One region of the Arthrobacter sp. StoSoilB19 genome, then DNA from elsewhere that is predicted to be linked to it. Evidence: riboswitches for the same ligand, from Rfam matches in the RefSeq annotation. Region 1 holds a riboswitch; each other region holds the start of a gene.
The links. Region 1 has a riboswitch for S-adenosylmethionine ahead of LDO86_RS12660 (aminotransferase class V-fold PLP-dependent enzyme). Riboswitches for the same ligand answer to the same signal wherever they lie in the genome.
Positions count from the first base shown of each region.

Region 2: another riboswitch for S-adenosylmethionine. It lies ahead of LDO86_RS02730 (cobalamin-independent methionine synthase II family protein); the one in region 1 lies ahead of LDO86_RS12660 (aminotransferase class V-fold PLP-dependent enzyme).
Region 3: another riboswitch for S-adenosylmethionine. It lies ahead of LDO86_RS06750 (bifunctional o-acetylhomoserine/o-acetylserine sulfhydrylase); the one in region 1 lies ahead of LDO86_RS12660 (aminotransferase class V-fold PLP-dependent enzyme).

Region 1 is NZ_AP024650.1:2,751,522-2,758,533, reverse strand. Features, by position in the region: gene LDO86_RS12670 (metal-dependent transcriptional regulator) at 1-232, opposite strand, end outside; gene LDO86_RS12665 (class I SAM-dependent methyltransferase) at 278-1,036, opposite strand; gene LDO86_RS12660 (aminotransferase class V-fold PLP-dependent enzyme) at 1,139-2,557, opposite strand; SAM riboswitch class IV at 2,594-2,707, opposite strand; gene hisN (histidinol-phosphatase) at 2,860-3,672, opposite strand; gene rsgA (ribosome small subunit-dependent GTPase A) at 3,717-4,832, opposite strand; gene aroA (3-phosphoshikimate 1-carboxyvinyltransferase) at 4,816-6,204, opposite strand; gene LDO86_RS12640 (DoxX family protein) at 6,211-6,759, opposite strand.
Region 2 is NZ_AP024650.1:561,327-568,338, reverse strand. Features, by position in the region: gene LDO86_RS02755 (hypothetical protein) at 1-894, opposite strand, end outside; gene LDO86_RS02750 (sigma-70 family RNA polymerase sigma factor) at 891-1,442, opposite strand; gene LDO86_RS02745 (YegP family protein) at 1,737-2,108, opposite strand; gene LDO86_RS02740 (adenylosuccinate synthase) at 2,297-3,586, opposite strand; gene LDO86_RS02735 (M14 family zinc carboxypeptidase) at 3,825-4,910, opposite strand; SAM riboswitch class I at 5,095-5,198, shown strand; gene LDO86_RS02730 (cobalamin-independent methionine synthase II family protein) at 5,212-6,420, shown strand; gene LDO86_RS02725 (uracil-DNA glycosylase) at 6,622-7,012, shown strand, end outside.
Region 3 is NZ_AP024650.1:1,471,793-1,478,804, forward strand. Features, by position in the region: gene LDO86_RS06740 (HNH endonuclease signature motif containing protein) at 1-1,333, opposite strand, end outside; gene LDO86_RS06745 (VOC family protein) at 1,523-2,161, opposite strand; SAM riboswitch class IV at 2,380-2,494, shown strand; gene LDO86_RS06750 (bifunctional o-acetylhomoserine/o-acetylserine sulfhydrylase) at 2,538-3,860, shown strand; SAM riboswitch class IV at 3,961-4,076, shown strand; gene LDO86_RS06755 (homoserine O-acetyltransferase) at 4,089-5,204, shown strand; gene LDO86_RS06760 (MFS transporter) at 5,371-6,753, shown strand; gene LDO86_RS06765 (zinc-binding dehydrogenase) at 6,762-7,012, shown strand, end outside.

The DNA.
Region 1 (7,012 bases):
TGGACAGCGCCAGCCGCAGGCCGGCCTCGGTCAGCGTGACGGCGCTGTAGGGCTTGTGGTCCACCAGGCCCTGGTCCTTGAGTTTGCGGACCATTTCCGACACCGAGGAATTTGCCACCCCCAGCCGCTGTGCGAGCTGGGAGGACGTGATGGGCTTGTCCTGCCATTCGGTAAAGGAATAAATGACCTTGACGTAATCCTCGATCGAGGAGGAGGGCGCGCTGGTCTTCACGAATCCAAGCCTACCGGCTCTGCAGGCGCCATACGGGATGCGCCGTCATGCCTTGACGGCCCGCCAAGCCAGGGTGAGGTAGGGAAGGTCGATTTCCTGGTCAGGGGTGTAGGCAAGGTGTTCGTGCAGGTACCAGTCCAGGTTGGCCAGGACCTTGGCCCGCGTTGACTCGCCGGCCCGGAGGTAGTAGCTGCGGGATTTAGTGAGTTCCATCAGGTCCGTGGTGTCCACTGTGTCCTGCCAGTGGGTGACATGCCCTTCGAGCCCCTGGAACTCCGGGCCGATGACGGGCTTGTGCCCCGGCCGGTAGACGTCGCCTGCGTGCATGATCCGGGAGAGCCGGTGCACCCAGGGCACTGAGGTGTCCAGCTGGTTCCACACCAGGCCGAGGGTTCCGTGCGGGCGCAGCACGCGGGCCAGTTCGGTGCTTGCCGCCAGGGCGTCGCACCAGTGCCACGCCTGGGCTACGGTGACGACGTCGAAGCTGGCGTCGGGCAGGCCTGTCGCCTCGGCAGTCCCCGGCATCGCCGTGGCAGCCGGGTAGTGTTCCGTGAGCTGGGCGAGCATGTCCGCCGAGGGGTCCACGGCCGTGACGTCCAGCCCCATGTCCAGCAGCAGCGCGGTGAACTTTCCGGTACCGGCACCAACGTCGAGGGCTTCATGGGCGTCGGCGGGCACCAGCCACCGGGCGGACTCCTCAGGGTAGCCGGGCCGGACGCGCTGGTAGTGCCTGCCGCCGTCCTGGAAGCTCCGGCCCAGTTCCCTGCGCCGCCCGTGATCAAGCTTGGGGCCACCCCGAACCACGCGTGGCCTCCTTCAGCTGACGTCCTGCGGTACCTTTCGAATTTACCGCATTCCCCTGACGCACGGTCAGCCGGCTGAAACAGGAGTGGCCGGTCTCCGGCGTCAGTCGTCGATGCAGGGCGCTGCGCCGGCTGTTCCAGGGGTGTTGGGCGCCCAGTGCGGGTAGGTGCGGGTGTCGTTGGCAGGGACCCAGCGGCCTGCGTCCACCACGTAGTCCCAGCCCAGCCCGTTGCTCCGGAGCGCCTGGATGCCGGCCAGCAGGCGCTCGGCATCTTCCAGGCGCGAACCGACGCCGAAGCTGGCGCGGAGGGAACCGGACGGCAGGCCCAGGCGCTTCAGCAGGGGATGGGCGCAGAAGCGCCCGTCACGCAGGCCCACGCCATGCTCTGCCGAAAGGTACGCCGCCACCAGTCCTGCGTCGTAACCCTCGACGGAGAAGTTGACCACCCCGATGGTGTCCGTTTCGGGGTTGGTGTCCTTGAAGATCTGGTGAACCGTGACGCCGTCGATCCGCTGGAGTCCCTCCACCAGGAAGGAGCGGATGGCGGACTCGTGGGCGTGCCAGCGTTCCTGGTCCAGGCCGGCAATGACCTGGGTGGCGCGGGCCAGCGTGGCGGCCCCCAGGACGTTCGGCGAGCCCCCCTCATGGCGGGCCGGGCCGGTGGCCCAGCTGACGCCGTCGAGCCTGGCTTCCTTGACGGCGCCGCCGCCGGCGAGGTGCGGGACGCCGGCGTCCAGCCAGTCCGGGCGCCCCACCAGGACGCCGGCGCCGAAGGGCGCGTACAGCTTGTGGCCTGAGAAGGCGAGGTAGTCGACGTCATCCGCGCTGATGTCTATGCGGCGGTGCGGCGCGAGCTGGGCCGCATCCACCACGATCCGTGCGCCATGTTCGTGGGCCAGCGCGGCCAGCGCCCGGATGGGGAGGATTTCGCCGGTCACGTTGGAGGCCCCGGTGACCGCGACCAAGCTGACACCGCCCTGTCCAAGCTCGGCACGTACGGCCTCAAGGGTGCCGGTGATGGTGTCGGCGGCGACGATGCTGCGGTGCGGGACGCCCTGCCACGGCAGGAGATTGGCGTGGTGTTCGATGTCCAGGTACAGCACTTCGCCGTCGTGGCGGCCATCGGTCACGGGAAGGCAGCCGGCCAGCAGGTTCAGCGAATCCGTCGTGTTGCGGGTGAAGATGACCGAATCATCCGGGCGGCCGCCCACGAAATCCCTGACGATGCTGCGCGCGTTCTCGTACACGGAGGTGCTGATCTGGGATGCGTATCCTGCCCCGCGGTGGACGCTGGCGTAGTAGGGGAGGATCTCATTCAGGTAAGCCGATACTACGGACAGTGCCGGGGCGGAGGCGCCGTAATCGAGGTTGGCGTACCGCACGTGGCCGCCTGAAATCAGGGGCGCCTGGATTTCGGCGCCGGTGACGGCAGCGAGCGGCCGGCCGGCTGCGGCGTGGCGTGCTTGGGGGACGGCAGCTTCGGCAATGACGGGCTGGGGGGAGACGGTGGCAGTTGTCACAGAGACCTCACTTGGTACAGGACTCCGGCATAGTGGAATCCGCGCTTGCCGCATCCGCTCCGGACCGGCCTGGTCGTCACCCGGGGCACCCCACCGCGAATGGAGGGTTGCCGGCCAGCAAACCGGGGTTTTGCGCTGGCACTCGTGACCTGCATAAAAGCGTAGGACATGGGGCGGCCAGGACTGAAGCCGCGGCAATTGTTAAGGGCTTTGTTACGCGCCCCCGAATAAACGACGCCGGGCACCTGCCTTGGGAGGTGTCCGGCGTCGCATTATTCGTTCAAACGTGGAAAGCGCGTGAGTTACAGCAGATCGTCCAGGTACGGGTTCAATCGGTGCAGGACCTCCGAGTGCAGGATTGAGTTCGTGGCCAGGGCGTTCCCGCCGAACGGGCCGTCCTCGCCTTCCAGGGATGTGAACCGGCCGCCGGCCTCCACCACGATCGGCACCAGGGCAGCCATGTCATAGAGGTTCAGCTCGGGTTCGCAGGCGATGTCCACGGAGCCCTCGGCCACCATGCAATACGACCAGAAATCCCCGTAGGCCCGGGTCCGCCAAACGTCCTCGGTAAGGCCGAGGAACTCGTCAAGGTTTCCGCGTTCCTTCCACCCGCCCAGGCTGGAGTAGGAGAGGGAGGCGTCGGAAAGCTTCGACACGTTGGACACGCGGAGGCGGGTGGCGGCGGCAAGGGACCTGCCCATGTACGCGCCCATGCCTTTCGCCGCCCACCAGCGCTTGCCCAGGGCCGGGGCGCTGACGACGCCCACCACCGGTTCGCCCTCATCCACGAGGGCGATCAGCGTGGCCCATACGGGAACGCCGCGGACAAAGTTCTTGGTTCCGTCAATGGGGTCGATGATCCAGCGCCGGGAACCGTGGCCGGTGCTGCCGAATTCCTCGCCCAGGACGGCGTCGCGGGGGCGTGAACGGGAGAGCTGGCCCCGGATGGCTTCCTCGGCGGCCTTGTCCGCGTCGGTGACCGGCGTCAGGTCCGGCTTGGTCTCAACGTGGAGGTCCAGGGCCTTGAAGCGGCTCATGGTCTGGTCATCCACGGAGTCGGCCAGGACATGGGCCAGGCGCAGGTCATCGTTGTAGCTCGAAGCGGGTTGGATCATGGTTCCAAACTACCGTCTGTGGACGGTTCTGCCGGGAGAACGCGTCAGTTGACGCTGCCGAGCTCCTTGGTTTCCTGTGCTTCCATCCTCGGGTCCGTACCAAGCAGGCGCCGCAGCGAGGCCAGCCGGGCCGCGCCGGTGGGACCTGCGTGTCCGCCTGCCACCCAGTCGTCGAGGCCGCAGTTCACTGCGGTTGCGGTGTGCTTGCAGCCCCGTTCGCAGTTCTCGATGCCGGGGGAGAGGTCCGGGAAGGAGCGCAGGATGCGGTCAGGGTCCACGTGGGCCAGGCCAAAGGAACGGATGCCGGGGGTATCGATGATCCAGCTGCCGGGAGGCGCGTCCGCCAACCGCAAGGCAAGGGCCGACGACGACGTGTGGCGGCCGCGCCCGGTCACGGCATTCACGCCGCCGGTGGCCCGCTCGGCGCCGGTCAGGGCGTTCACCATGGTGGACTTGCCGACGCCGGAGTGCCCCAGCATAACGGTGACCTTGCCATCGAGATGGTCCCGCAGCGCCGCCACTGCGGCGCTGTCCAGCCGCGCCGAGAGCCCGTCATCGGACCGGGCATCGATTCCCGACGCCTGCGCATCCGCCGTCTTGCTGATGATCACCGGGAAGTCCAGGTGCGTGTAGTTGGAAAGCAGGTCCGCGGGGTCTTTGACGTCGGCCTTGGTGACCAGCAGGATGGGTTCGATTCCGGCGTCGTATGCGGCCACGAGCGCGCGGTCGATGAACCCCGTGCGGGGTTCCGGGTTGGCGGCAGCCACCACGATCACCAGTTGGTCGGCGTTGGCCACCACCGCGCGCTCAACGGGGTCGGTGTCGTCGGCGCTGCGGCGCAGGAGGGTGTGGCGGTCCTGGATCTTCACCAGCCGGGCAAGCGTGTCCGGCGCGCCGGAGACGTCCCCCACGAGCGAGACGAAGTCGCCTGCCACAACGGGCGAGCGCCGAAGTTCCCGGGCGCGCGCGGCAATGACAACGCGCTCATTCTCCGAGTCCTCGTCCACTACCGCGGTGTACCGCCCGCGGTCCACCGTGATGATCCGTCCGGTCACGGCGTCGTCGTGGCTGGGGCGGTCTTTGGTGCGCGGCCGGGAGCCCTTCTTGCTGGGACGGATCCGAACGTCCGATTCGTCCCAGGAATCAGTGCTCCGCGCCACTGCCGCGCCCTTCCGGTCCGGCGGCGGACCCTTCTCCCTGGGCCAGCATGCCGGCCCACAGCTGCGGGAAATCCGGCATGGTCTTGGCCGTGGTGCCGATGTCCTCCACCTGGACGCCTTCGACGGCGAGTCCCAGGATTGCGCCGGCCGTGGCCATGCGGTGGTCGGCGTAGCTGTGGACGACGCCGGCGTGCAGCCGGGTGGGCCGGATCACCAGGCCGTCGCTGGTTTCCTCGGCGTCGCCGCCCAGCCGGTTGATCTCCGATACCAGGGCCGCGAGCCTGTCCGTCTCGTGTCCCCTCAGGTGGGCGATGCCGCTGAGGCGGGAAGGCCCCGTGGCAAGGGCACACAGGGCCGCGACCGTGGGAGCCAGTTCGCTGGTGTCCGCGAAGTTGCCGCCCTTGATCTCCGGGCCGCCGGTGACGGTCAGGACACCGTCAGCCAGGGTGACCGAGGCGCCCATGCTGGCCAGGATTCCGCGCCACAGGTCTCCCACCTGCTGCGTTTCATCAGGCCAGTTGGGAATCCGTACGGTGCCCCGCGTGGCCAGGGCCGCGGCCAGGAAGGGCCCGGCGTTGGAAAGGTCCTGTTCAATCCGCTGGTCGAAGGCGCGGATGGGTCCCGGCGCCACCACCCAGTGGTTGGGGACGGAGTCGTCCACTGAAACGCCGGCACCGCGCAGGACGGCCACTGTCATGTTGATGTGGTCCAGGCTGGGTACCGGCTTGCCCACGTGTTCCAGGTGCAGGCCGTCGTCGAACCTTGCGCCCACCAGGAGGAGGGCGGAGACGAACTGCGAGGAGGCGCTGGCATCGATCACCAGATGGCCGCCGCGGACTGCGCCGTTGCCTTCCACCACAAAAGGGAGCGACGACGGCGCGCTGCCGTCTTCGGCGGAAACGGCCACGCCCAGGGCTTTGAGGGCCTCGATGATGGTTCCCATGGGGCGCTTGCGGGCGTGGGGATCGCCGTCGAACACGCTGGCTCCGTTGCGGAGCGCCGCCAGCGGCGGAACGAACCGCATGACGGTGCCGGCAAGTCCGCAGTCGATCCTGGTGTGGGACGCGGCCGCTGCCGCCGGCAGCGGAACCACCTCCAGGTCGGGCCCAAAGGCACCGTCCCCGGGCACTTCGGTGATGACGGCACCGAGCTGCCGCAGTGCGTCGACCATGAGTGCGGAGTCCCTGGAATGCAGGGGGGCCCGCAGCCGGGACGGGCCGTCCGCGAGGGCAGCCAGGACCAGGTACCTGTTGGTCAGGGACTTCGATCCGGGCACCGTCACTGTGGCGTTAACGGGCCGGGACGCAAAGGGTGCGGCCCAGTGCTGGACAGGCGTTCCGGACCCGTCCCGGGTGGCAACTGCTGCGGTCATTCGTTTTTATGCTCCCGTAGCGTGTTCGACGGCGCGGCGCACGGCCTTGTCCGCCTTGTTCAGCTTCTTGGTGGTGGTCCTGCGCGCGTCGGCGGCCAGGTGCGAGGCGTTCCGACGGGCATCGGCCGCCAGGTGCTCGGCGCGCCAGGCCAGGCCGGGCTTGCCGGCGGTGTCCACGGAAGCGAGCAGGGCGCCGCCGCTCAGCGAGAGGTTCTTGAGCAGCTGGTTCCGGCGGCTTTCGCGGCCTTCCTTGCTGCTGATATCCGCGCTGCGCCATTCAACGAAGGTGTTCAAGAGCGAAATCACCGTCAATAGGCCCGCGGAGAGCCGGGAAAACTTGCCAAGGCCGAACAGGACGCCGGCCCCTACCTGGGTTCCGCCAATCACACGTGCGAGGGTGGTTTCGTTCGCCTGGAAGGGAAGCGAGGCTGCAGCCTTGCGCAGCAGCGGTGAGAGCTGCTGTGCGGTGTCGTCTGCGTTCCTGAGCTTATCCAGTCCGGCGAGAACGAAACTGGAGGCGAGCATGGGCCGTGCGAGCGTGCGGACAAAGGACATGGATTTCCTCCTGGATGGACGAGCCGCGCCGAGCGGCGGAGTCGGTCCTAGTCTTGCACTTTTGGGGAATATTTGCCCGTGGGAGGCGGTTATGGCAAACAGGTCCGCAACAGGGGCCTGACAATCATTCACCCGAAACAGAGCGGAGTTGGCCCTTGGGGAAGGTGTTGGACGGAACCAGGCAGGCGGGCCCGGTGGCAGTGGACAAGCTGGCCTCGGAACCGCCGGAATACGGCACGCCCCGGGCAGGGAG
Region 2 (7,012 bases), 2.2 Mb from region 1:
TTCCAGCGTCCCTGGGTTTTGTGGCTGGCCTTGGCCCGGCACCCGGCCGGTGGTGGCAGCGGAACCGGCCGCCTTCTGCGCCGTCCCGGCCGGGTCCACGCCGCCTGCCACAGTAGCCGGTGCCGGCGCCCCGGCCTTGCCCGGTCCGGCCGCAGCTGGATCCGCCGGGGTTCCCGCCGGCACAGCCCGTCCGCTGCCATCCATGCCGCCGACGGCTCCACCCACTGCAGCAGCCCCGGGTTCGGCCGCGCAGTTCCCTGGACCTGTGCCGGCGTCGTGCTTGGCGGGGCCGGCACACGCCGGCGTGCGGGTGCCGCCGAACAGGCCGGCAGGATCGCGCAGGAAACGGGACGCACGGTGTGACGCGTCCGCAGCCCCAGCCGGTGCGGCAGTTGCGCCGGACTGGGTGACTTCCCCTTCCGCGCCCACGTCTGGCCCGCCGTCGGTGGAGGAGGCGGCCGACGCGGCGTCGGTCGTATGGTTCCACGGCATCCATTCCGTCAGCACGTGCTCAATGGGGCTGCCTCCGGGAGCGGTGGAGCTGGCGGCTACTCCGCCAACGCCCAGCCCCATTCCCGCCACGAGGACCAGGCCCAGCGCGGTGGGGCGGTGCCGACGGCGGCGGCGCGCCAGTTCATCGCCCGGCCGCGCACCCCGGTGGGTACCCGGCTGCTCAACCCGCTGCTCACCCTCGAGATTCCCGGAAGCGGCGTCTTCTGTCGGACCTCCTGCTGCCAGCATCGCGGCAAGCTCGCCGGTGGGCGCGGGTACGGGCAGTGAGGCCAGGGCGCCCAGTGCGACCAGGGTGTCACGGAGTTCCGCATCCTGGGCTGCACCGGCGTCCTGGAGCATGTCGTCGACAAGGGCGATGAGATTATCCGAAGCGGACGTCATGGCGTGAGATACTCCTTCACTGCCGCAAGTTCCCGAAGTTTCAGCAGCGCGCGCCGCTGGAGCTGTTTCACGGCACCGGCGCTCTTATCGATGGTTTCCGCGGTCTGTTCCACTGTCAGGCCACCCACCAGGCGAAGCGACAACACGTCCCGCTGGTCCTGCGGCAGCCCGTCCAGCAGCCCGAGGACTTCCCGGGGTGAGATGCGCTCCAGCGCCAGCTTTTCCGCTGAGCTGTCCTGGCGCTGGTCAAGCTCTGGCTCGAACGGCAGTTTGAGCGGGCTTCGGCTTTGGCGGCGGTGGTCGTCCACCATCCGCGCATGGGCAACGGAGAAAATGAAGGTACGCAGCCCCGCATCCCCTCCGCGGACACTGTCGAGCCTGGGCAGGACGGAAAGAAACACTTCCTGCATGGCGGCCTCCGGATCCTCGACTCCCCGGGCGGTGAGATAGCCCAGCACCTGCGACGCGTACGTCTTGTAGACGAGGCTGAAGGCAGCGGTCCCGGGAGTTGGCTGGTCCGGAGCCTCGTCTGTCTGTGCATCGGTCACTGACGTAGTGCTTTCCGTCAAAGAGGGAGTTGGCAAGGTGAACGCTCAGTACATCCGGAACGCTGCCCCTACTTTACCCTTCAGTAACAACCGCTGCCGGAAGCGCCACGGCGCCGGGTAAGCGGGCCATTGCGGGCTCCCGGCACCTGAAGCCGGCTGGGCGGAAAACAAAAGAGCCGGTCTGGAACGTGATGGGGGACAGGTTCCAGACCGGCACTTCATAGGGGTAATCGCTACGCACCCCCAAAGGGTTACGCGATTTCAAAAACTTTTTTGGCAGCCGTTCCGCGGCTGTCAGCGGGCAGCTGCCCTGGTCCACCGGGGCGGCGTCGCCTGCCTGCGCGATGCCTTGGCCAGCGCGAAAAAGTGCAGCCTGGCGGGCAGGCGCTCGTCGCTACAGACAGGTACGACGGCGGAGGGCAGCTCCGCGGGAACGGCGGCGGCTGCCGCTACGGGCACGGTTGCGGGACGGGATACGGCCCCGGCGGGACAGAGGTCGGTGACCAGGCCGGTGCCGGCGCACTCACGCACGGCAGCGATCCCTGCCGCCAGGGCCTGCTTGTCCTGGTACGGCCCGGAGACAGCCACCACTGCGCCATCCGGGGCCAGGAGCCGGAACCGGAACAACGAATCAGCGTCAATGAATGCTTCAAATTTTCCGGCCATGACGATCCTTCCTTGGGCACCAGGGGGTACTACCGAGTCTTGCCGGTACGCGTGCAGCCTCACAAGACCGTGCGCGTTAAGCCTGTGTAAATTGCTTTTCCACCCGGGGCCGAACGTCCCGGGACGCACAAGCGGCAGGCCACCCGCAAAGGTGGCCTGCCGCCGTCGTCATGCTGCCCTGGGGAGTGTCAGTCGTTGATGAGGTCGTTCACCACGATGGTCTGGTCCCGGTCCGGGCCCACGCCGATGGCGGAGAACCGGGTTCCGGAGAGCTTCTCAAGGGCCAGCACGTAATTCCGGGCGTTCTCCGGCAGGTCCGCCAGGGTGCGTGCCCCGGTGATGTCCTCGGTCCAGCCGTCGAAGTACTCGAAGATGGGCTTGGCGTGGTGGAACTCGGTCTGCGTCATGGGCATTTCATCGTGCCGGACGCCGTCCACGTCGTAGGCCACGCACACGGGAATCTGTTCGATGCCGGTGAGCACGTCCAGCTTGGTGACGAAGTAGTCCGTGAAGCCGTTGACGCGGGAGGCATGCCGGGCCAGGACGGCGTCGTACCAGCCGCAGCGGCGCGGGCGTCCAGTGTTGACGCCGAATTCGCCGCCGGTCTTCTGCAGGTACATGCCCATCTCGTCGAAGAGTTCCGTGGGGAACGGGCCGGCGCCAACGCGGGTGGTGTAGGCCTTGATGATGCCGATGGAGCGCGAGATGCGGGTGGGCCCGATGCCGGAGCCAACCGACGCGCCGCCGGCGGTGGGGTTGGAGGAGGTCACGAACGGGTAGGTGCCGTGGTCCACGTCCAGGAACGTAGCCTGGCCGCCTTCCATCAGGACCACCTTGCCCTCGTCCAGCGCGGTGTTCAGGACCAGGGTGCTGTCGATGACCAGCGGACGGAGCCGCTCGGCGAAGGACAGGAAGTAGTCCACGATCTCGTCCACCACAACGCTGCGGCGGTTGTAGACCTTGACCAGGAGTTCGTTCTTCTGGCGCAGCGAGCCTTCCACCTTCTGGCGGAGGATGGATTCGTCAAAGACGTCCTGGACGCGGATGCCCAGCCGGGCCACCTTGTCCATGTAGGCGGGGCCGATGCCGCGGCCGGTGGTGCCGATGGCGCGGCTGCCCAAGAAGCGTTCGGTCACTTTGTCCAGGACCTGGTGGTACGGGGCCACCAGGTGGGCGTTGGCGGAAACCCGCAGCTTCGAAGTGTCCGCACCGCGGGCCTGGAGCCCGTCGATTTCCTGGAAGAGGGCTTCGAGGTTCACCACGCAGCCGTTGCCGATGATGGGAACAGCGTTGGGGCTGAGAATGCCTGCCGGCAGCAGCTTGAGTTCGTACTTTTCACCGCCTACGACGACGGTGTGCCCGGCATTGTTGCCGCCATTGGGCTTGACGACGTAGTCAACACGGCCGCCCAAAAGGTCGGTGGCCTTGCCTTTTCCTTCGTCGCCCCACTGGGCTCCTACGATCACAATTGCTGGCATGGGATCCTCCCCCATTCGTTCGGGCTGCCCGGGTCCAGCCACCTGGTGGCGGGCCCATGCAGCGCCGTTCATGAGAATGCCCCGAACATACCGGCCTTCGCACAGCCGCAGCACGGCACGGCGAAGCAAGAGTTCCGGGGCTCTTACCACCCAAGTTTAGCCGATGGGGCACTTTGTCCACTGTTGTGGCCCGCCGCGGCCCTTTCGCAAATATGGGCCGCGGCGGGCGCCGGGCCTCCTACTCGTCCTCGGCCTCCCCCGCGGGCCGGGACGTCTGCTCGGCGAGCGTGTCCCAGAAGGAGGTGTCGGCGTCGGCAATGGATCCATCCGCGATGGCCGCGGCGGTGGACGCCAGCGTGGTGACCGTCTGCTTGATCAGGTAACCATTGCTCCGCTGCCCCAGCGCGTAACCATCCAGGTAGTGGTCGGACATGCCGCGCATCTCGAAAAGCAGGGTGGCAATGCCGTATTCCACGGAGATGCCGTTGCGGCTGATGGTCTCGGCGCTGCCGCCCTGGTACCTGCCCAGGTGGCCCCAGCCGGTGGAGTCAACGTTGTTGAAGACAACGGCGCCGAGCCGCTTTGATTTCTCGACGACGGCGGGGTCGGCGTTCGGGGTGGTGGGGTACAGGATGGAGCCGGAAACCAGCTTGCCGTCGCGCTCGGCGCGGGTGCCCTGGTGGTGCAGGTCGATCATGTAGTCAATGCGGTACTTGCGCATCACGTTGTTGTGCAGCGCCTGGGTCTCCGGCTGGACCTTGGCCACATGGTCCCGGTTCAGGTCCACGCCTTCCGCGTTGTAGCGGGTGAGGTGGCGGTCCCCTCTGGCAAGGTAGTCGTCCAGGGAGAAGTTGACATCCCCCATGGCACCGTCCCCGTTGAGCATGGGCACGATGAGGATGTTCACGCCGTCCAGGATGCCTGCCGACTTGCCCGTGCCCAGGTGCTTGACGAACTCGAGGGCACCCTCGGTGGTGAGCTGTTCATTGCCGTGCTGCTGGGTCAAATACAGGATGGTGGGCTTGGCCGGGTCCGATATGTACTTGACCAGGTGGATGTCGCGGCCTTTGACGGTCTGGCCGATGACCTCCAGCTCCATGGCGGGCTGGCGCGCATCCTGGTCCTTCAGGAACGAGACCATCTGGTCGTAGGTGGCCAGCTTCGACGTGGTGATCTGGCCGTTGCCGTCGTAGGAAGGCCCTTCGCCTACGGCGCCGGCCAGGGGCGCCGGACCTGCTGCGACGGCGAGCGCGAGGGCTCCGCTAACGGCAAGGGTCCTGAGGGATTTCGTCACAGTTACCTCTTTCGAGTGCTCGGGTGGCATCCGCCGCTCCGTCGCAGCGGAGGCATGTGACATTCACACAACCAAGCTTAACGAAACCTGTCAATATGCTGGACAAACGCTGTAAGTACGTTCCGGTCCTGCCGCCGGCGGCCGGCCGGACATGCCCACGACATAAAGCGGTGCGGATTTGCGCGGCTCCACGCGCGTCGATTTATCTGAGAGTGGACCATCCGGAGCGGCCGAGAGACCTGGCTCAATGACGCCGCAGCAACCACGTCCCGGCAGACTCCTGCCGGCCGAAGGTGCTACTGCCAGGACCGATGGAAAGGAAGATTCCAGCATGTCCCAGAACACCGACCATATCCGCGTGACCCACGCCGGTTCATTGCCCCGCACCCCTGAACTCATTGCGGCCAACGCCGCCAAGGAAGCCGACGGCATCACGCCGGAATTCCTGGAACTCCTCGAAGCCTCCGTAGTGGACGTGGTGCAGCGCCAGAAGGACCTTGGCATCGACATCCCCAACGACGGCGAGTACGGGCACACCATGTCCAGCTCGGTGGATTACGGGGCGTGGTGGAATTACTCCTTCGCCCGGCTCGGGGGCCTTGAGCCAACCACCGTGGACCGCTGGGCCGAGTCCGGCGTCCGCCGCTCGTCCCCCGGCAACGTTGTCCTGACCTCGTTCCCGGACCGGCGCGACCGGCAGGCCTTCAACGAGGCCTACAGCGATCCCGCATCCGGCATCCTCACCCACCGCAAGAGCGTTGCCCAGCCCAAGATCGCCGGACCGCTGACCTACACGGGCCAGGACCTGGTGGCCTCGGACATCCGGAACCTGAAGACCGGGCTCGCCGCCGCAGGCCTCACGGATGGCTTCGTGGCCTCCCTCTCCCCCGGCTCATGCGCGCGGGTAGCCAACGACTACTACAAGAACGACGAGGAACTCGTCTACGCCTGCGCTGATGCCATGCGGGAGGAATACAAGGCCATCATCGAGGCCGGCCTTACGGTGCAGCTCGATGATCCGTCCCTGGCCGAAAGCTGGGACCAGATCAATCCCGAGCCATCCCTGGACGATTACCTGAAGTTCATCCAACTGCGCGTCGAAGCGACCAACTGGGCGCTGCGCGGCCTGCCGCAGGAACAGATCCGGCTGCACGTGTGCTGGGGATCCTGGCACGGCCCACACACCACGGACATCCCGTTCGCCGACATCATCGGCTCTGTGCTTCAGGTCAACGCCGGCGCCTATTCCTTTGAAGCGGCAAACGTCCGCCACGAACACGAATGGCGGGTGTGGGAGGACACAAAGCTCCCCGAGGGCAAGGTGATCATCCCGGGCGTTGTTTCGCATGCCACCAATGTGGTGGAGCACCCGGACCTGGTGGCGGACCGGATCGTCCGCTTTGCGGACCTCGTGGGCCGCGGGAACGTCATTGCCTCCACCGACTGTGGCCTGGGCGGCAGGGTGCACCCGCAGATCGCCTTCGCCAAGCTGGAGGCACTGGGTGAGGGTGCCCGCCGCGCCTCGAAGCGCCTCTTCTAGCCGCTCCCGCACCGACGCGCCGGCTGTGCCTTCCATCACCGGAAGGGGCGGCCGGCGTTTCGCTTGCCTGGGCTTGCTAAACTGGAGTAGGCCGACCAGGAGTTGGTCCACCCCAATCAACCGCCACTGATGTGCCGTGCCGCCGTGCGCCCATGTCCGTGGCGGCAGCAACGCCAATCCCCGCAGGAGATCCAGCACTTCATGACAGCCCTGGCACCCGAAACATTCCACGAACAGCTCATGAGCCGCCGCTACGAACCCAGCGTTGCCGCCGTCAACGAACTGTGTGATTCCCTGCAGGAGGCCAAGCCCGGAACCGTGGTGCCCTACGTGGACCCCATGCACGACGTGGAGGAATGCCGCATCATCAGCCTGTTCTCCAACATCGGCGAGGTGGATCCGTCCGGGTTCATCACCCCCGGCGACCAGGACGCTGTTACCCGCATGCTGGGGATCCAGTGGAAGCTTGGCCTGCGCCCGGAGTTCGTCATGCCGTGGAACGTCCACCCTTGGCACGTCCCGGGCGAAGCCAACGGCAAGTTCACTCCGGACCAGATCCAGTCAGGCCTGAAGCCCCTGCTGAAGTTCCTGG
Region 3 (7,012 bases), 1.3 Mb from region 1:
CGTGCTTCAAGCGGTGATGTTTGGGGCATAGCTGCGCCAGGTTCCGGACGGCTGTTCTGCCGCCGTGTTCCCAGGCTGTGAGGTGGTCGGTGTGGTTGTCGGGGGTGTGGTTGGTGCAGCCGGGGAAGGTGCATTTCCGGTCCCGCATGCGGATCCATTGTTTGATGGTTTCGGGGAGCCGGTAGCGGGTGCGTCCGATCTCCAGTGGTGCCCCGTCGCGGGGGTCGACCAGGACGCGGTAGAACGACTCCGCCCCGTCCGCGACAAGCCTCCGTGCCATTGAGGCAGGGATGGGGCCCATGCCGTTCAGCACGGCCGGCTCATCGGTGAGTCCGAGCAGGGCGAAGACCGGGACGGTGACCAGGACATCGGCCCGAGGGGTGGGGACCTTGCCAACATCACCAGTGCTCCCTGTGCCGGAAACGCTGCCTGCGGCCGCCGTATCACCTGTAGCCCGTGCAGCCCCACCCGGAGCAGCCTCACCGGTGGCCGTGGTGGTTCCGGCGCCGAGGAGGAGTGATGCTGCGATGTCGGGGCGGAGTTGGGTGAGGGTGCGGGGCTCGTCAGGGCCCTGCAGGCCGCGGGCGGTGGCGGTGGTGCGGTTCCAGATGGCGCAGGCGGTGTCGCCGGGGAGGTAGAGCGAGAGCCAGGCCATGCCGTCGCGGTCGGGGGTGTATTCCATCCGCCGGTCCGCGACGCCTTTGGCGTGGCGTTTTTCGAGGGTTTCGGGGTGGTGGCGTTCCCGCCAGGCGCGGATCTTGGCGCGGAACCGGGCGGGGACGAGTTCGCCGGGGGCGGCGCCGCGGGCGGGGTTGGGGGCGTCGGGGTCGAAGAAGTGCGCCACCAAGGCAGCAGCCCCGTCAGGGGTGAGCCCCTCGGTTTCGTCGGCGACAATCCTGGCATGCTGCCACGACAGGTCACCGGCTGACAGGGCGCCCAGGAGCGGCGGCAGGGAACACACCCGGCGGGACTGTTCCACCAACCCGCCTGCGGCCGCGGAACTGACGGTCAGGACTCCGGCGATCTCCTCCACCGTTGACATCTCCGAAAACATGCGCTCATCCACGGGGGCGTCGGGGGCAAGCAGTGCCTGCTGGATTTCGACCGCTTCTGCCGCGTCCAGGGCTTTCACCGCGGCGAGCTGAGCCTCGACCCGGGAGACTGCCTCCAGCCGTTCCAGCCGGAGCTCGTACCGCCGCTGCAGCACATCCACGTCAGCGCCAACACCGGTCCCGGCGGCAAGGAAATGATCCTCACGGGTAAGAGCATCGAGGGCAGCAACAGAGGCAGAAACACCCTCCAACACCACCCCAACACCCGTGCCGATTCCCATACCCACATCATCCAGCGAGGCACCGACATTCAGACCTGGATCGCAGCGATGTAGGAAGCAGCCACTTAAATGAATTCGGCCGCCATCGGGTAGTGACGCCGTTGTCACCACCTGATGGCGGCCGAAGCTGATCCGGGTACTGGCCCGGTGAACCCCCTCCCGGACATTCCGGGAGGCTGGGGTGGAGCGTCAGATGGTGACGGCTCCGTTGGCGGTTTCAAACGTGACCGACAGGATGCCCGGAGTTCCATGCGGGGCGACCCACTCCACCGCCACGTCCTCAAGCGGCTTCTCCACCGGTTCACCCAGCCACTCGGTCACGCGGGACGCGGAGCCGGCGATGGTCAGGCAGCTCATCTTAAGGTTGCTGGGGTAGGCGTTGGACGGGTGCAGTGCCGGGTCGCCTTCCCACTTGAGCATGTACGGCACCTGGGGATCGGCGATAAGGCCAAGGATGCCAATCTGTTTCCAGACCAGCTCCCGGCCGTCCGGGAACTTGCGGTTGCCGTTCACCGCGGCGCGGCCAAGGCGTGCCTCGAACGGGGCGAGGTCGTCCACTTCGACGCACCAGCCCATCCAGCCGCCACCGGCCGCGGAACGGGCACGCACGGCCTGTCCGAACGGTGCCTTGTCCGAAGCCGGGTGGTCCAGGACCTCTACGACTTCCAGGTACTTGTGCCCGGCGAGCGGGATGATCATATTCCGGGTTCCGAACCGGGGGTGCACCCCGCCCTTCACTGCCTCAACGCCGAGGGCAGATGAAATACGTTCGGTAGTGGCCGCGAGGCCATCTTGTTCACAGGCGTAAGAGACGTGATCCATGCGCATGGCAACATCTTGGCACTTTGTGATCCGGCTCTCAGCTAAGGGTACCCTTACTGGAAAAGGGCCGGGAAAAGGGCCGGGAACATGGGCAAGAAGGACGACGGCGGCGTCCCCGGCCGGGTGCGGGGCGGCCCACCTGTGGCGGCTCGAAAGCCATGCAGGGCGACCTTGTTCGTCACAATGCTGTCCACGGCGACTACCCCGTTCCTAGACTGGGCGCAGGTCATGAGCGCCAGCGCCAAGCCCCGGCTCGCTGGCCGGCAACCCTCCACCCGCGGTGGGGTGCCCCGGGTGAGGACCTGGCTGTCCGGCAAGAGCCGGAAGCAAGCGCGGCCCGTACTGCCCCACGCATTCCGGGCCCATGTCATAGGAGACTGAGATGTCCAACGGATGGTCTTTCGAAACCCGCCAGATCCATGCCGGCCAGGAGCCCGACAGTGCCACAGGAGCCCGCGCGCTCCCCATTTACCAGACCACGTCCTTCGTGTTCCCCAGCGCCGAAAGCGCAGCCAACCGCTTTGCCCTCGCCGAACTTGCACCCATCTACACCCGGATCGGCAACCCCACCCAGGATGCCGTCGAACAGCGGATCGCCAGCCTTGAGGGAGGCCTGGCCGCATTGCTGCTGAGCTCTGGCCAGGCCGCCGAGACGTTCGCGGTGCTGAACATTGCGGAGGCGGGGGACCATATTGTGGCGAGCCCCAGCCTTTATGGCGGAACGTACAACCTGTTCGCCCACACCCTGAAGAAGTTCGGCATCTCGGTCACCTTCGTCCAGGATCCCGACAACCTGGACCAGTGGCGCGACGCCGTCCAGCCGAACACCAAGCTCTTTTTCGGTGAAGTGGTGTCCAATCCCCGCCAGGACGTCCTGGACATCGAAGGCATCTCCGAGGTGGCCCACCAGGCAGGCGTGCCACTGATCGTGGACAACACCCTGTCCACGCCCTACCTGATCCGCCCACTGGAGTGGGGTGCGGACATCGTGATCCACTCCGCCACCAAATACCTGGGCGGCCACGGCTCCGCAATTGCCGGCGTGATCGTGGACTCCGGCAAATTCGACTTCGGCAAGGACCCTGAACGGTTCCCCGGCTTCAACACCCCGGACCCCACCTACAACGGCCTGGTCTACGCCCGCGACCTAGGCGCCGACGGTGCGCTGGGTGCCAACCTCTCCTACATCCTCAAGGCCCGCGTCCAGCTGCTGCGCGACCTTGGCTCGGCGGTTTCCCCCTTCAACGCCTTCCTGATCTCCCAGGGCCTGGAGACGCTGAGCCTGCGGGTGGAACGCCACGTTGCCAACGCCACTGAAGTGGCGCGCTGGCTGGAAGGACGGGACGACGTCGAATCCGTCGCCTACGCCGGGTTGCCCTCCAGCCCCTGGTACGAGCGTGGCCGCAAGTACGGGCCCAAGGGAACGGGCGCCGTCGTGGCCTTCAACCTTGCCGGCGGAGCGGAGGCGGGCAAGCGCTTCGTCGACGCCCTGGAGCTGCACTCCCACGTGGCCAACATCGGCGACGTCCGCTCCCTGGTCATCCACCCGGCGTCGACCACCCACAGCCAGCTCTCGCCGGAGCAGCAAGCGGTGGCCGGGGTGAATCCGGGACTGGTCCGGCTCTCTGTTGGCCTGGAGCACATCGACGACATCCTGGCCGACCTGGAAGCGGGTTTCCGCGCTGCCAAAGACGCCCAGAGCTAAAAGCGCGCCAGGGCTGACGCCGGAAGGGCCGGCAAGCGGGGAAGTCACAACCAGTCACACTCTTGGCCTGGAGCGGGGGGTGTTTCGTACACTCGAACCAGGTCATGAGTGCCAGTGACAGCCCCGGCTTGCTGGCCGGCAACCCTCCATCCGCGGTGGGGTGCCCCGGGTGAGGACCTGGCCTGCCGGTCAGACGACGGCAGGCAAGCGCGTAGAAGAGGTCTTGCCATGACGGTTACCGTCGCCCGAACCACCATCCCCGAACACGGAATTGTCCGCTACGCCTCCATCGGAGGGCTGGAACTCGAAGCCGGGGGGCACCTCCCGGACGTCACGCTGGCCTACGAAACCTGGGGCACGCTCAACGCCGACGCCAGCAACGCCATCCTGATCGAGCACGCCCTGACCGGCAGCACCCACGTGACCCGCGGCGACACGGACGAAGAAGGCTGGTGGGAACAATTGGCCGGTCCCGGCGCTCCCGTGGACACGGACAAGTTCTTCGTGGTGTCCGTCAACATCGTGGGCGGCTGCTACGGGTCCACGGGCCCGTCGTCGGCCGCCCCGGACGGAGCCCCCTGGGGCTCCCGCTTCCCCCTGGTCACCCTGCGGGACAGCACGGTGGCAGAGGCCCGGCTGGCTGACCAGCTGGGCATCAGCAGCTGGTTCGCTGTCCTGGGCGGATCCATGGGCGGCGCCCGCGCCCTTGAATGGGCAGTGACCTACCCGGAGAGGGTGCAGCGCTGCGCCGTCATCTCCGTGGGTGCCGCGAGCACGGCGGAACAGATCGCCTTCGCGCAGGCCCAGACCCTGGCCATCCGGCAGGACCCACACTTCAACGGCGGCGACTACTACGGCGGCCCCTGCCCGGAAGCCGGGCTGGCACTTGCCCGGCGCATTGCCCACATCACCTACCGGTCCGCGGCTGAACTGGAAGGCCGCTTCGGCCGGGAACCCCAGGCGCCGGAGTCGCCCCTGAAGGGTGAGGCTCTGGCCGCCCGCGGCCGCTACCAGGTGGAAAGCTACCTGGACCACCAGGGCAGCAAGCTCGTGAAGCGCTTCGACGCCAACAGCTATATCGCCCTCACCGAGGCGCTGATGAGCCATGACATCTGCCGGGGCCGCGGAACCCTGGCCGAAACCCTGGCCAGGTCCACCGCCAGGTTCTTCGTGGCCGCCGTGGATTCGGACCGGCTGTATTTCCCGTCGCAGTCCCGTGAGCTGGCCCAGGCCCTGCCGGGGGACGTGGACGTGCACGTCATCCAGGCGCCGATCGGGCACGACGGGTTCCTGACAGAGATCGGGCAGCTGGGCAGCCAGCTCCGGAGCAGCTTCCTGGCCTAGCGCCCCGCATGTGCATTCCTGCAGATGCCTTCTGCACTAATCGGCGTTGAGGTTGCACCGCAGGCAGACCATACTCAATCGAATCCGGTGCGTTCGTGGTGTGCATCACACCCGGCCGCCATTGATTGGTCCCCGTGGTGTCGACGACGACGCCGAAGGAGTTCGCATGAGTACGGAAAGCTCCGCCGCAAGGCGCACAGAGGAAACCGACGTCAAGGCTTCAGGCCTTAAGAAAGTGGTTACGGCCTCCATGGCCGGAACCGTTGTTGAGTGGTACGAGTTCTTCCTCTACGCCTCGGCTGCCACCCTGGTGTTCGGAAAGGCCTTCTTCCCCAACGCCGGCACAGAACTGGATGGCATCATCGCCGCCTTCCTCACTTATGCCGTCGGTTTCGTGGCGCGCCCCATCGGCGGCATCGTCTTTGGCCACTTCGGCGACAAGTTCGGACGCAAGAAGCTGCTGCAGCTGAGCATCATCCTGGTAGGCGTCTCCACCTTCCTCATGGGCTGCCTGCCCACGTTCCAGCAGATCGGCTACTGGGCTCCCGCACTGCTGGTGGTCCTCCGGTTCGCCCAGGGCTTTGCCGTTGGCGGCGAGTGGGGCGGCGCCGTCCTCCTCGTGGCCGAACACAGCCCCAGCAAATCCCGCGGTTTCTGGGCCAGCTGGCCACAGTCGGCAGTGCCGCTGGGAAACCTGCTTGCCACCGCCGTCTTGTTCACCCTGTCCTCCACGTTGACCCAGGACGCCTTCCTGGGGTGGGGCTGGCGCGTAGCGTTCTGGCTGTCCGCGGTGATCGTCCTGATCGGTTACTACATCCGCACCAAGGTCAATGACGCACCGATCTTCCTCGAAGCCCGCAAAGAGGTCGAAGCCGGCCACAAGGGCTACGGCGTCGCTGAGGTATTCCGGCGCTACCCCCGCGGCGTCTTCACCGCCATGGGCCTGCGCCTGGCGGAAAACATCCTGTACTACCTCGTGGTCACGTTCTCCATCACCTACCTGAAAACCGTGGTCCAGGCCGACACCACCCGCATCCTCCTCCTGCTGCTCCTTGCCCACGCCCTGCACTTCGCCGTCGTGCCCATGGTCGGCAAGCTGTCGGACCGGTTTGGCCGCAGGCCCGTCTACATGGCCGGCGCCATCATGGGGGCCACCTGGGGCTTCTTCGCCTTCCCCATGATGGACACCAAGAACGATGCCATCATCCTGGCCGCCATCATGATCGGCCTGGTGTTCCACGCCTTCATGTACGCCGGGCAGCCTGCCATCATGGCGGAAATGTTCCCCACCCGGATGCGCTACTCCGGGGTGTCCCTGGGCTACCAGGTGACGTCGATCGTGGCAGGATCCCTGGCCCCGATCATCGCCGCCTCGCTCCTGGGCGCCTACAAGTCCTCCGTCCCCGTGGCGGTCTACCTGCTGATCGCCTGCGCCATTACCGCCGTCGCGGTCTACTTCCTGAAGGAAACCCGCGGCATCTCGCTGCACGACGTGGACGCCGCCGACGCCCAGGGCACCGCCGACCTCCTTGCCGCCCGCAAGAAGTAGCAGGATCCGTGAAAGCCGCCGTCCTGTACTCCACCGTTCCCGCCGCCCCCACCACGGGGGCCGGCAACGGGAAGCAGACCTACTCCGAGGCCGCTCCGCTGCTGGTGCAGGAACTGGCGCAGCCGGAGCCCCGCGCCGGTGAGCTTGGTGTTGCCATCACCTACTCCAGCCTCTGCCACTCGGACCTCTCGGTGGTGGACGGTTCCCGCGTCCGGCCGCTGCCCATGGCCTTGGGCCACGAGGCGGTGGGTCGGGTGGT